3 regions of the Paraclostridium bifermentans genome follow, and region 2 is predicted to be linked to each of the others. Evidence: a T-box and tRNA genes for the amino acid it is inferred to sense, from the RefSeq annotation. Region 2 holds a T-box; the other regions hold tRNA genes.
What was found. The T-box of region 2 lies ahead of tyrS (tyrosine--tRNA ligase). A T-box ahead of a tRNA ligase gene usually reads a tRNA of that ligase, here a tRNA-Tyr.

Region 1: it encodes a tRNA-Tyr, which carries the amino acid that the T-box ahead of tyrS (tyrosine--tRNA ligase) is inferred to sense. The anticodon was not compared.
Region 3: it encodes a tRNA-Tyr, which carries the amino acid that the T-box ahead of tyrS (tyrosine--tRNA ligase) is inferred to sense. The anticodon was not compared.

What each region holds. Positions count from the first base shown of each region.
Region 1 is NZ_CP079737.1:30,659-34,666, reverse strand. It holds gene KXZ80_RS00380 (hypothetical protein) at 1-377, opposite strand, end outside; gene KXZ80_RS00375 (DUF2508 family protein) at 404-655, opposite strand; tRNA gene KXZ80_RS00370 (tRNA-Val) at 838-913, opposite strand; tRNA gene KXZ80_RS00365 (tRNA-Arg) at 927-1,003, opposite strand; tRNA gene KXZ80_RS00360 (tRNA-Cys) at 1,014-1,087, opposite strand; tRNA gene KXZ80_RS00355 (tRNA-Lys) at 1,109-1,184, opposite strand; tRNA gene KXZ80_RS00350 (tRNA-His) at 1,193-1,269, opposite strand; tRNA gene KXZ80_RS00345 (tRNA-Pro) at 1,276-1,352, opposite strand; tRNA gene KXZ80_RS00340 (tRNA-Ile) at 1,377-1,453, opposite strand; tRNA gene KXZ80_RS00335 (tRNA-Met) at 1,463-1,539, opposite strand; tRNA gene KXZ80_RS00330 (tRNA-Phe) at 1,548-1,623, opposite strand; tRNA gene KXZ80_RS00325 (tRNA-Ser) at 1,627-1,715, opposite strand; tRNA gene KXZ80_RS00320 (tRNA-Lys) at 1,718-1,793, opposite strand; tRNA gene KXZ80_RS00315 (tRNA-Gln) at 1,805-1,880, opposite strand; tRNA gene KXZ80_RS00310 (tRNA-Arg) at 1,888-1,964, opposite strand; tRNA gene KXZ80_RS00305 (tRNA-Gly) at 1,978-2,052, opposite strand; tRNA gene KXZ80_RS00300 (tRNA-Leu) at 2,063-2,146, opposite strand; tRNA gene KXZ80_RS00295 (tRNA-Tyr) at 2,161-2,245, opposite strand; tRNA gene KXZ80_RS00290 (tRNA-Thr) at 2,250-2,324, opposite strand; tRNA gene KXZ80_RS00285 (tRNA-Asn) at 2,329-2,404, opposite strand; tRNA gene KXZ80_RS00280 (tRNA-Asn) at 2,436-2,511, opposite strand; tRNA gene KXZ80_RS00275 (tRNA-Asp) at 2,528-2,604, opposite strand; tRNA gene KXZ80_RS00270 (tRNA-Val) at 2,610-2,685, opposite strand; tRNA gene KXZ80_RS00265 (tRNA-Gly) at 2,698-2,771, opposite strand; tRNA gene KXZ80_RS00260 (tRNA-Glu) at 2,781-2,855, opposite strand; tRNA gene KXZ80_RS00255 (tRNA-Met) at 2,870-2,945, opposite strand; tRNA gene KXZ80_RS00250 (tRNA-Leu) at 2,961-3,049, opposite strand; tRNA gene KXZ80_RS00245 (tRNA-Cys) at 3,064-3,137, opposite strand; tRNA gene KXZ80_RS00240 (tRNA-His) at 3,142-3,218, opposite strand; tRNA gene KXZ80_RS00235 (tRNA-Pro) at 3,226-3,302, opposite strand; tRNA gene KXZ80_RS00230 (tRNA-Ile) at 3,336-3,412, opposite strand; tRNA gene KXZ80_RS00225 (tRNA-Met) at 3,429-3,505, opposite strand; tRNA gene KXZ80_RS00220 (tRNA-Phe) at 3,513-3,588, opposite strand; tRNA gene KXZ80_RS00215 (tRNA-Ser) at 3,592-3,680, opposite strand; tRNA gene KXZ80_RS00210 (tRNA-Lys) at 3,683-3,758, opposite strand; tRNA gene KXZ80_RS00205 (tRNA-Gln) at 3,770-3,845, opposite strand; tRNA gene KXZ80_RS00200 (tRNA-Arg) at 3,853-3,929, opposite strand; tRNA gene KXZ80_RS00195 (tRNA-Leu) at 3,944-4,008, opposite strand, start outside.
Region 2 is NZ_CP079737.1:2,082,641-2,086,648, reverse strand. It holds gene KXZ80_RS10065 (glycine betaine uptake BCCT transporter) at 1-1,121, shown strand, start outside; gene KXZ80_RS10060 (heavy metal-binding domain-containing protein) at 1,270-1,593, shown strand; gene KXZ80_RS10055 (hypothetical protein) at 1,595-1,735, shown strand; T-box leader at 1,823-2,083, shown strand; gene tyrS (tyrosine--tRNA ligase) at 2,181-3,386, shown strand; gene KXZ80_RS10045 (DegV family protein) at 3,589-4,008, shown strand, end outside.
Region 3 is NZ_CP079737.1:3,165,019-3,169,026, reverse strand. It holds rRNA gene KXZ80_RS15345 (23S ribosomal RNA) at 1-1,672, shown strand, start outside; rRNA gene rrf (5S ribosomal RNA) at 1,816-1,932, shown strand; tRNA gene KXZ80_RS15335 (tRNA-Leu) at 1,938-2,026, shown strand; tRNA gene KXZ80_RS15330 (tRNA-Met) at 2,042-2,117, shown strand; tRNA gene KXZ80_RS15325 (tRNA-Glu) at 2,132-2,206, shown strand; tRNA gene KXZ80_RS15320 (tRNA-Gly) at 2,216-2,289, shown strand; tRNA gene KXZ80_RS15315 (tRNA-Val) at 2,302-2,377, shown strand; tRNA gene KXZ80_RS15310 (tRNA-Asp) at 2,384-2,460, shown strand; tRNA gene KXZ80_RS15305 (tRNA-Asn) at 2,477-2,552, shown strand; tRNA gene KXZ80_RS15300 (tRNA-Thr) at 2,557-2,631, shown strand; tRNA gene KXZ80_RS15295 (tRNA-Tyr) at 2,636-2,720, shown strand; tRNA gene KXZ80_RS15290 (tRNA-Gly) at 2,730-2,803, shown strand; tRNA gene KXZ80_RS15285 (tRNA-Arg) at 2,820-2,896, shown strand; tRNA gene KXZ80_RS15280 (tRNA-Gln) at 2,904-2,979, shown strand; tRNA gene KXZ80_RS15275 (tRNA-Lys) at 2,992-3,067, shown strand; tRNA gene KXZ80_RS15270 (tRNA-Ser) at 3,070-3,158, shown strand; tRNA gene KXZ80_RS15265 (tRNA-Ser) at 3,168-3,259, shown strand; tRNA gene KXZ80_RS15260 (tRNA-Pro) at 3,268-3,344, shown strand; tRNA gene KXZ80_RS15255 (tRNA-Ile) at 3,352-3,428, shown strand; tRNA gene KXZ80_RS15250 (tRNA-Trp) at 3,439-3,514, shown strand; tRNA gene KXZ80_RS15245 (tRNA-Pro) at 3,544-3,620, shown strand; tRNA gene KXZ80_RS15240 (tRNA-Ile) at 3,626-3,702, shown strand; tRNA gene KXZ80_RS15235 (tRNA-Phe) at 3,708-3,783, shown strand; tRNA gene KXZ80_RS15230 (tRNA-Met) at 3,797-3,873, shown strand.

The DNA.
Region 1 (4,008 bases), 1.3 Mb from region 2:
CTTAGTTTCATTTCTCCAACTTCTTCATGAGTTATTGCCACAACAGCTTTTATTCTATCTTCTGAATTATCCCACTTATATGATCTAACATTAAGAATAGCTCCTTCTGGCATTAATTCTTCTAAATCTACACCAATTTCATCTGCTAAAGTCATATATTCATCAAATAAATCTTCTGTTTCCATTTCACTTAATTCATATTCTTCTTTTATTATCTCATTTAACTCTTCAATATCTACACTAATTTGGAATGCAATAGTATCTTCTCGTTTAGATCCTTTGCTTAAATCTTTATCAACTCTAAATGGACTTTCATTCTCTATTAATGATTTAATTTCTTCACTATCTACAATTTCATTACCGAATAATATGTACATATATAATTCTCCTCATCCTGTGTTAATTATTTAGCCAACGATTCAATTAAACACTCTTCCAAAGAATTTTTAATTCCTTTTTCTTTTGCAACCCTTATTAAATATGAGTATTTTGATTTTTTAGCTTCTAAATCATATATAGCCACATCAACCAACTCCGGGTCACTTACAAATTGAAAAAAATTCTCAGCATGTTTAATTTCTAATTGTGCTGCCTTTATTTCTTTTATAATTTTTTTATTCTCTATATCATATTTCAAAGTTTTTTTTCTAGGCATAAAAATTCCTCCAACAAATTTATTATCTACCTAGAATCTTGCCAAAAATAACTTTAGATATACCTATCTATGTCTTTTTAATGTATATATTACATCTTTAATCTTATTTTGACAATAGATAAAGCTTTGCTAAAATTAACAATAAAAAAACATCTAATTTATTCAAATTAGATGTTTTACACTGGTGGGATTAACAGGGCTCGAACCTGTGACCCCCTGCTTGTAAGGCAGGTGCTCTCCCAGCTGAGCTATAATCCCGGATATTTATTTATGGTGCGCCCAAAGGGACTCGAACCCCTAACCTTCTGATTCGTAGTCAGACACTCTATCCAGTTGAGCTATAGGCGCATTATTATATTGGAGGCGACACCCAGATTCGAACTGGGGATCAAGGAGTTGCAGTCCACTGCCTTACCACTTGGCTATGTCGCCATTTTTCAATATATAAAAAAATGGTGATCCATCCGCGACTCGAACGCGGGACACCCTGATTAAAAGTCAGGTGCTCTACCGACTGAGCTAATGGATCAACTTTTATGGGGTGGATAATGAGAGTCGAACTCACGACCTCCAGAGCCACAATCTGGCGCTCTAACCAACTGAGCTATACCCACCATAATTGGTCGAGGTGAAGGGACTCGAACCCCCGGCCCCATGGTCCCAAACCATGTGCGCTACCAAACTGCGCTACACCTCGAAGTAATTCTTAAAATGATAAAAGTGGTGGACCTTCAGGGACTCGAACCCCGGACCTACCGGTTATGAGCCGGGCGCTCTAACCAACTGAGCTAAAGGTCCACTTTGTATTGGTAGCGGTAACAGGAGTCGAACCTGTGACCTTTCGGGTATGAACCGAACGCTCTAGCCAACTAAGCTATACCGCCACATATTTTGGTGCCCAGAGGCGGAATCGAACCACCGACACGGGGATTTTCAGTCCCCTGCTCTACCGACTGAGCTATCTGGGCATTTGGCGGAGAGGGTGGGATTCGAACCCACGGCCCCTTTCGGAGTCACTGGTTTTCAAGACCAGCTCCTTAAACCACTCGGACACCTCTCCATTGGTGATCCATCCGCGACTCGAACGCGGGACACCCTGATTAAAAGTCAGGTGCTCTACCGACTGAGCTAATGGATCATTTATTTACTTGGCAGGGGATGCAGGACTCGAACCTACGCATGTAGCAGTCAAAGTGCTATGCCTTACCGACTTGGCGAATCCCCTATGAATGTGGTGAGCGCACAGGGATTCGAACCCCGGACACACGCCTTAGAAGGGCGTTGCTCTATCCAGCTGAGCTATGCACCCACATTATTTTATTTGGAGCGGGAAACGAGATTCGAACTCGCGACTTCAACCTTGGCAAGGTTGCGCTCTACCACTGAACTATTCCCGCATAGTACAATTGGTGCGGATGAAGGGAGTCGAACCCCCACGCCATAGGCGCCAGATCCTAAGTCTGGTGCGTCTGCCAATTCCGCCACATCCGCGCAAATTATTAAGTTGGTGGAGGATGGTGGATTCGAACCACCGAAATCGTCGATAACAGATTTACAGTCTGCCCCCTTTGGCCGCTCGGGAAATCCTCCACGTTGGAGCTAGTGATAGGAATCGAACCTACAACCTGCTGATTACAAGTCAGCTGCTCTACCGTTGAGCCACACTAGCATATTGGCGGGAATAACAGGACTCGAACCTGTGACCCATTGATTAACAGTCAATTGCTCTACCAACTGAGCCATATTCCCACATTATTAGTTTATTCATTTTTAATTAAGTTGGCGGGAATAACAGGACTCGAACCTGTGACCCATTGATTAACAGTCAATTGCTCTACCAACTGAGCCATATTCCCGCGTATTTAATTATTTTGGCGACCTGGAAGGGACTCGAACCCTCGACCTCCAGCGTGACAGGCTGGCATTCTAACCAGCTGAACTACCAGGCCGCAATTGGTGGGACTAACAGGGCTCGAACCTGTGACCCCCTGCTTGTAAGGCAGGTGCTCTCCCAGCTGAGCTATAGTCCCATGTGTTTATTCTGGAGCGGGTGAAGGGGATCGAACCCTCACAGCCGGCTTGGAAGGCCGGAACTCTACCATTGAGCTACACCCGCATATTTAATTGGTGACCCATAGGGGAATCGAACCCCTGTTACCGCCGTGAAAGGGCGGTGTCTTGACCGCTTGACCAATGGGCCGTATATAATTTTAATGGTTGCGGAGGCAAGACTCGAACTTGCGACCTTCGGGTTATGAGCCCGACGAGCTGCCAACTGCTCCACCCCGCGATGTTTTTGTTAAAATGGTGCCGAAGACCGGAATCGAACCGGTACGAGAGGTAAGTCCCGCAGGATTTTAAGTCCTGTGCGTCTGCCAGTTCCGCCACTTCGGCATTCAATTTTTTTATGGAGGCGACACCCAGATTCGAACTGGGGATCAAGGAGTTGCAGTCCACTGCCTTACCACTTGGCTATGTCGCCTTACTGGGGTGGATAATGAGAGTCGAACTCACGACCTCCAGAGCCACAATCTGGCGCTCTAACCAACTGAGCTATACCCACCATATATTGGTCGAGGTGAAGGGACTCGAACCCCCGGCCCCATGGTCCCAAACCATGTGCGCTACCAAACTGCGCTACACCTCGATATCTATTTCAAATAATATTTTAAACAAAAAATGGTGGACCTTCAGGGACTCGAACCCCGGACCTACCGGTTATGAGCCGGGCGCTCTAACCAACTGAGCTAAAGGTCCACATTTGTTTTTATATTGGTAGCGGTAACAGGAGTCGAACCTGTGACCTTTCGGGTATGAACCGAACGCTCTAGCCAACTAAGCTATACCGCCACATATTTGGTGCCCAGAGGCGGAATCGAACCACCGACACGGGGATTTTCAGTCCCCTGCTCTACCGACTGAGCTATCTGGGCATTTGGCGGAGAGGGTGGGATTCGAACCCACGGCCCCTTTCGGAGTCACTGGTTTTCAAGACCAGCTCCTTAAACCACTCGGACACCTCTCCATTGGTGATCCATCCGCGACTCGAACGCGGGACACCCTGATTAAAAGTCAGGTGCTCTACCGACTGAGCTAATGGATCATTTATTTACTTGGCAGGGGATGCAGGACTCGAACCTACGCATGTAGCAGTCAAAGTGCTATGCCTTACCGACTTGGCGAATCCCCTATGAATGTGGTGAGCGCACAGGGATTCGAACCCCGGACACACGCCTTAGAAGGGCGTTGCTCTATCCAGCTGAGCTATGCACCCACATTATTTAAATTTGGTGCGGATGAAGGGAGTCGAACCCCCACGCCATAGGCGCCAGATCCTAAGTCTGGTGCGTCTG
Region 2 (4,008 bases):
CATCATTTCTTCATTGGGGAATACACCCTTGGGCAGGGTATAGTATAATTGGATTGTCTCTTGCGTACTTTCAGTTTAGGAAAGGAAAATCAGGGTTGATAAGTTCAATATTAGAACCTGTAATAGGAAAAAAGATAAATGGATGGATAGGAATAACAATAGATGTGCTTGCTGTATTTGCAACTATAGCAGGTATAGCTACATCTTTGGGACTTGGAACTATGCAAATAAATAGTGGACTTAGTTATTTGTTTAATGTGCCTAATAACGCTATTACTCAAATAATTATAATTGCTATAACAACTTTTGTATTTATAGCTACAGCTGTATCGGGAGTAGATAAAGGAATAAAAAAAGTATCCGATTTAAATTTAATACTAGCGCTTATAGTAACTGCTGCGGCTTTTTTAGTAGGGCCTACATTAGAAATAATAAATAGTTTTACAAATTCACTAGGAAGCTACGCCCAAAATATATTATCAGATAGTTTAGCAATAGGAGCATATTCTGACAATACTTGGACAAATAAGTGGACGGTATTTTATTGGGCATGGTGGATAGCTTGGGCTCCTTTTGTAGGGACCTTTATAGCTAGAATTTCAAAGGGAAGAACTATAAGAGAATTTATAGTAGGGGTAATGGGAGCTCCAGCAATTGCATCTTTTATATTCTTTGCAATATTTGGCAACCTAGGAATTAATCTATCTTTTGGAAAGGGATTAGAACTTTCAGCAATTGAAAATATAGCATCTGATGTATCTACTGCATTTTTTTCAGTACTTAGTAATTACAACTTTGGGTTTATAATATCTATTATAACAATAATACTTTTAATTACATTCTTTATAACATCAGCAAATTCAGCTACATTTGTTTTAGGAATGTTTACATCACAAGGAGATTTAAATCCAAGTAACAGAAAAAAAATAATGCTAGGTCTGTTACAATCTTTTTTAGCTGTAGTACTTTTGTTAACGGGAGGTCTAAATGCACTTCAGACCTCATCTCTAATTGCTGCATTTCCATTTATATTTATAATGATATTAGCATGCATTGCATTAGTTAAAGAACTCAGAAAAGAAAATCTAAATGAAAAAGAAGAAAAGGAAATTAGTAAATAAATAGATTAGAGCTACTTCGAAATGGAGTAGCTCTGTTTTATTAAAAAACATTATAAACACTTAATTTTCCACAATATGCTAGAATTAATGTATGAAGTAAAAAATATAATATATAGTAAGTTAGCAATAACTAAAAGTAGGTATTGATATGCAGGTATTAACAATTGAAAGTGTTCCAGGGAAAAAAATTATAGAAGTTGTTGGATTGGTTAAAGGTAGTACAATAAGGGCAAAACATATAGGAAAAGATATTGGAGCAAGTTTTAAGCAAATAGTTGGTGGAGAGCTAAAAGGATATGATGAAATGCTAGAAGAAGCTAGAAAAGTAGCTATAGGAAGAATGGTTGAAGATGCAGAAAACAAAGGAGCTAATGCTATAATAGGATTTAGATTAACATCAGCAGCAGTTATGCAAGGAGCAGCAGAGATGCTAGCTTATGGAACTGCTGTAGTTATAGAGGAAGAAAAATAAATTGTTATATTTTATAGGAATGATAGTTATATGTGCATATGTAGCTATCATAGTTGGAAGTATAATATTACTTATCTTAAAGGTTATAGAAAGAAAAAAAGAGAAACAAGAAGAAGACTGGGATAAGTATGATGATTATTAAATTTATAAATTTCAATAATTATGAATATTTTCAAAAAGTATTGACAAAATATATTAAAAAGTCATATTATAAAAATAAGTAATTATAAAAAAAGCTTTGACGAGAAAGAGTAAGGTTAATGGAATCTTTACAGAGAGTACCCGGTTGGTGAGAGGGGCAAAAGATAATTTAGCTTGAATACATCTCTGAGCTGCACTCCGAAAGATAACAACCAGTAGGCAGTTGCCGGATTTTGCACACGTTATAGTGCTAGAGTATCCCAACAAGTTGGCGTACTTGAAGAGGTCATTATTGCGAGATAATGATGAATTAAGGTGGTAACACGTGAGTAATACTCTCGTCCTTTTTATAAGGACGGGAGTTTTTTTATTGTATTGGCGCCGTATAATATTTAAGCTCCCATCCTTAAAAATTAATTTATATAAAATTTTAAGGAGGATTAATTATGAAAAGTATAGATGAACAAATAAGAATAATATCTAAAGGTGTAGATGAAATAATAGGAATAGAAGACCTTAAAAATAAATTAGAAAAATCTCAAAAAGAAAATAAACCTATGGTGGTTAAACTAGGATTAGACCCTAGTGCACCGGATATACACTTAGGACACACTGTTGTACTGAGAAAGATGAAACAGTTACAGGACCTAGGTCATAAAGTAATTATAATTATAGGAGATTTTACAGGTAAAATAGGAGATCCTACAGGAAAATCTAAGGCTAGAAAGGCTCTTAGTACAGAGCAAGTATTAGAAAATGCTAAGACGTATGAAGAACAAATTTTAAAAGTACTAGATAAAGAAAAAACAGAAATTGTTTTTAATAGTAAGTGGTTATCAAAGTTAAGTTTTGAGGAGGCTATAAGTTTAGCCGCTACTACTACAGTAGCTAGAATGCTTGAAAGAGAAGACTTTAAAAAAAGATATGAAAGTCAAACTCCAATATCTTTACATGAATTTTTCTACCCTCTAATGCAAGGATTTGATTCAGTTGAGATAAAAGCGGATATAGAATTAGGAGGAACTGATCAAAGATTTAATGTATTAATGGGAAGATCATTACAAAAAGAATTTAATCAAGAACCTCAAGTAACTATATTTATGCCACTACTTGAAGGATTAGAGGGTAAAGATAAAATGAGTAAAAGTTTAGGAAATTACATTGGAATAGATGAACAAGCTAATATAATGTATGAAAAAGCTATGACGATACCTGATGAACTTATAATAAAATACTTTGAATTAGTAACAGACATTCATCCTGATATAGTAGATAAGATTAAGTTAGAACTAGAAGAAAATAGAGTAAATCCTAGAGATATAAAAATGAACCTAGCTAAAGAAATAGTTAAACTATACCATGAAGAAGAAAAAGCTATTGAGGCTGAAAATAGATTTAAAGAAGTTTTTCAAAAAGGGCAAATACCTAATGATATAAAAACTGTAGAAGTATTAAAATCTGAATTTGACTTAATCGATGAGTTAGTTAAAAATAAATTAGTAAGCAGCAAAAGCGAAGTTAGAAGACTTATAACACAAGGCGGGGTTAAAGTTAATAATGAAAAACTAGATGATATAAAGAATGTAAAGATAAATGATACTATGATAGTTCAAGTAGGAAAGAAAAAATTTATTAAAATATGCTTAAAATAATAATTTAAATATTTATTTAAACTTCTAGACTTTTTAAAATTAAAAAGTCTAGAAGTTTCTTTATAATTTACATTAACTTAGTAAGTTAATAGTTAAAAATAATACATATTAAAACATTAATAAAGTTTGATATTAAACTCATATACATGTATAATTATTTTAGAATGAAATTAAGTTACTTTTTACAAAGGGAGTTTATATAATGAGTAATATAAAAATACTATGTGATACAATGAATGATGTACCCGAGAATATAATGAAAACATACGATATAGAGGTACTGCCAACAACTATAATATTTGAAGGAAAAGAGTATAAAGCAGGAGTAGACATAGGTGAAGATGAATTTTACAAATTACTAAGAAGTAGTGAGAATATACCATCTACATCTCAAATTACATATGCTACATTTAAAGAAACTTTTGAAAAGTACATAAATGAAGGTAAGAAAGTTTTATACTTAGCGGGTTCATCTGCTGCATCTGGAACATATCAATCAGCTATGATAGCTAAAAATGATATTGAGGGAGAGGTTTATATATTTGATACATATGGACTTTCTATAGGCGGTGGAATTTTAATAGGTGAAGCTGCTAAAATGGCAACTGAAGGATATGATATA
Region 3 (4,008 bases), 1.1 Mb from region 2:
GCATGACCGTAAGGACGTGTGGACAGTATAGGAGTGAGAATGTTGGCATGAGTAGCGAGACGTGGGTGAGAATCCCACGGGCCGTAAACCCAAGGTTTCCAGGGGAAGGTTCGTCCGCCCTGGGTTAGTCGGGACCTAAGCCGAGGCCGAAAGGCGTAGGTGATGGACAACAGGTTGAGATTCCTGTACCACCGATAATCGTTTGAGAGATGGAATGACACAGTAGGATAAGCTAACCACACTGTTGGTTATGTGTGGCTAAGTACTGAGGCAGTCAAGGCAGGCAAATCCGCCATGATAATGCTGGGGTACGATGGGGAGCGAAATTAAGTAGCGAAGTAGCTGATTTCACACTGTCGAGAAAAGTTTCTATCGAGATTAAAGGTGCCCGTACCGCAAACCGACACAGGTGGGTGAGGAGAGTATCCTAAGGCCAGCGAGAGAACTGTTGTTAAGGAACTCGGCAAAATGACCCCGTAACTTAGGGAGAAGGGGTGCCACGTTAGGGTTAACGCCCGAGGTGGCCGCAGAGAATAGGCCCAAGCGACTGTTTACCAAAAACACAGGTTTCTGCTAAGTCGCAAGACGATGTATAGGAGCTGACGCCTGCCCGGTGCTGGAAGGTTAAGGGGATCTGTTAGGATTTATCCGAAGCAGTGAACTTAAGCCCCAGTAAACGGCGGCCGTAACTATAACGGTCCTAAGGTAGCGAAATTCCTTGTCGGGTAAGTTCCGACCCGCACGAAAGGCGTAACGATTTGGGCACTGTCTCAACAACAGACTCGGTGAAATTGTAATCCCGGTGAAGATGCCGGGTACCTGCGACAGGACGGAAAGACCCCATGGAGCTTTACTGTAGCTTGACATTGAATTTTGGTGCTACATGTACAGGATAGGTGGGAGGCTATGAAATCGGGACGCCAGTCTCGGTGGAGCTATCCTTGGGATACCACCCTTGTAGTACTGAGATTCTAACCAGATACCTTGAATCAGGTATTGGGACACTGTCAGGTGGGCAGTTTGACTGGGGCGGTCGCCTCCCAAAGAGTAACGGAGGCGCTCAAAGGTTCTCTCAGCACGGTCGGAAATCGTGCGTAGAGTGTAAAGGCAGAAGAGAGCTTGATTGCAAGACATACAGGTCGAGCAAGGACGAAAGTCGGACTTAGTGATCCGGTGGTTCCGCATGGAAGGGCCATCGCTCAACGGATAAAAGCTACCCTGGGGATAACAGGCTTATCTCCCCCAAGAGTCCACATCGACGGGGAGGTTTGGCACCTCGATGTCGGCTCATCACATCCTGGGGCTGTAGTAGGTCCCAAGGGTTGGGCTGTTCGCCCATTAAAGTGGTACGCGAGCTGGGTTCAGAACGTCGTGAGACAGTTCGGTCCCTATCCGTCGCAGGCGTAGGAAATTTGAGGAGACCTGTCCTTAGTACGAGAGGACCGGGATGGACGTACCTCTGGTGTACCAGTTGTTCTGCCAAGGGCATGGCTGGGTAGCTATGTACGGAATGGATAAGCGCTGAAAGCATCTAAGCGCGAAGCCAACTTCAAGATAAGATTTCCCACCGTAAGGGTAAGATCCCAGGAAGACTACCTGGTTGATAGGTCGGAGGTGTAAGTGCAGCAATGTATGTAGCTTACCGATACTAATAGATCGAGGACTTGACCAAGATTATTTAATCTTAATAAATGTTATTCAGTTTTCAGGGTGCTAACTCTAGGATATTACTTTACTTAAATATCTTTAAAAAATATATTGACATTTTTTAATTAAAATGTTAATATAATACTTGTTCAAAACAGAACAACATAATCTAGTTATTACAGCAAAGAGGATACACCTGTTCCCATTCCGAACACAGAAGTTAAGCTCTTTAGCGCCGATGGTACTTGGTGGGAAGCTGCCTGGGAGAGTAGGACGTAGCTAGGTGATGTGCCGAAGTGGCGGAACTGGCAGACGCACAGGACTTAAAATCCTGCGGGACTTACCTCTCGTACCGGTTCGATTCCGGTCTTCGGCACCATTTTAACAAAAACATCGCGGGGTGGAGCAGTTGGCAGCTCGTCGGGCTCATAACCCGAAGGTCGCAAGTTCGAGTCTTGCCTCCGCAACCATTAAAATTATATAAGGCCCATTGGTCAAGCGGTCAAGACACCGCCCTTTCACGGCGGTAACAGGGGTTCGATTCCCCTATGGGTCACCAATTAAATATGCGGGTGTAGCTCAATGGTAGAGTTCCGGCCTTCCAAGCCGGCTGTGAGGGTTCGATCCCCTTCACCCGCTCCAGAATAAACATATGGGACTATAGCTCAGCTGGGAGAGCACCTGCCTTACAAGCAGGGGGTCACAGGTTCGAGCCCTGTTAGTCCCACCAAATTGCGGCCTGGTAGTTCAGCTGGTTAGAATGCCAGCCTGTCACGCTGGAGGTCGAGGGTTCGAGTCCCTTCCAGGTCGCCAAAATAATCAAATATGTGGGAATATGGCTCAGTTGGTAGAGCAATTGACTGTTAATCAATGGGTCACAGGTTCGAGTCCTGTTATTCCCGCCAATATGCTAGTGTGGCTCAACGGTAGAGCAGCTGACTTGTAATCAGCAGGTTGTAGGTTCGATTCCTATCACTAGCTCCAACGTGGAGGATTTCCCGAGCGGCCAAAGGGGGCAGACTGTAAATCTGTTATCGACGATTTCGGTGGTTCGAATCCACCATCCTCCACCAATTAAATATGCGGGTGTAGCTCAATGGTAGAGTTCCGGCCTTCCAAGCCGGCTGTGAGGGTTCGATCCCCTTCACCCGCTCCAGAACAACATATAATGTGGGTGCATAGCTCAGCTGGATAGAGCAACGCCCTTCTAAGGCGTGTGTCCGGGGTTCGAATCCCTGTGCGCTCACCACATTTATAGGGGATTCGCCAAGTCGGTAAGGCATAGCACTTTGACTGCTACATGCGTAGGTTCGAGTCCTGCATCCCCTGCCAAGTAAATAAAATGATCCATTAGCTCAGTCGGTAGAGCACCTGACTTTTAATCAGGGTGTCCCGCGTTCGAGTCGCGGATGGATCACCAATGGAGAGGTGTCCGAGTGGTTTAAGGAGCTGGTCTTGAAAACCAGTGACTCCGAAAGGGGCCGTGGGTTCGAATCCCACCCTCTCCGCCAAATTAATATGGAGAAGTACTCAAGTGGCTCAAGAGGATCCCCTGCTAAGGGATTAGGCTGGGTTAACCGGTGCGAGGGTTCGAATCCCTCCTTCTCCGCCAGTAATTGTCGAGGTGTAGCGCAGTTTGGTAGCGCACGTGGTTTGGGACCATGGGGCCGGGGGTTCGAGTCCCTCCACCTCGACCAATAAAGTGGACCTTTAGCTCAGTTGGTTAGAGCGCCCGGCTCATAACCGGTAGGTCCGGGGTTCGAGTCCCTGAAGGTCCACCAAAAAATGCATAGGGGTGTAGCTCAGTTGGTAGAGCGTCGGTCTCCAAAACCGTGCGCCGGGGGTTCGAGTCCCTCCACCCCTGCCACTAAAACAATTATATAAATAAGATTATATCGAGGTGTAGCGCAGTTTGGTAGCGCACATGGTTTGGGACCATGGGGCCGGGGGTTCGAGTCCCTCCACCTCGACCAATTGGGGGCCTATAGCTCAGGTGGTTAGAGCGCACGCCTGATAAGCGTGAGGTCGCTGGTTCGAGTCCAGCTAGGCCCACCAGAAATGCCCAGATAGCTCAGTCGGTAGAGCAGGGGACTGAAAATCCCCGTGTCGGTGGTTCGATTCCGCCTCTGGGCACCATTTATATAACTGTGGCGGTATAGCTTAGTTGGCTAGAGCGTTCGGTTCATACCCGAAAGGTCACAGGTTCGACTCCTGTTACCGCTACCATCTAAGAAATATACTTAAACATATTTAAGAACTTTGAAAATTAAACAGTAGGTTAATTATAAAAATTCTTTTTTAAGAATTAAACACAAACAACCAAGCCAGATATTCAGATAATGATTAGCTGAGCGATGGACA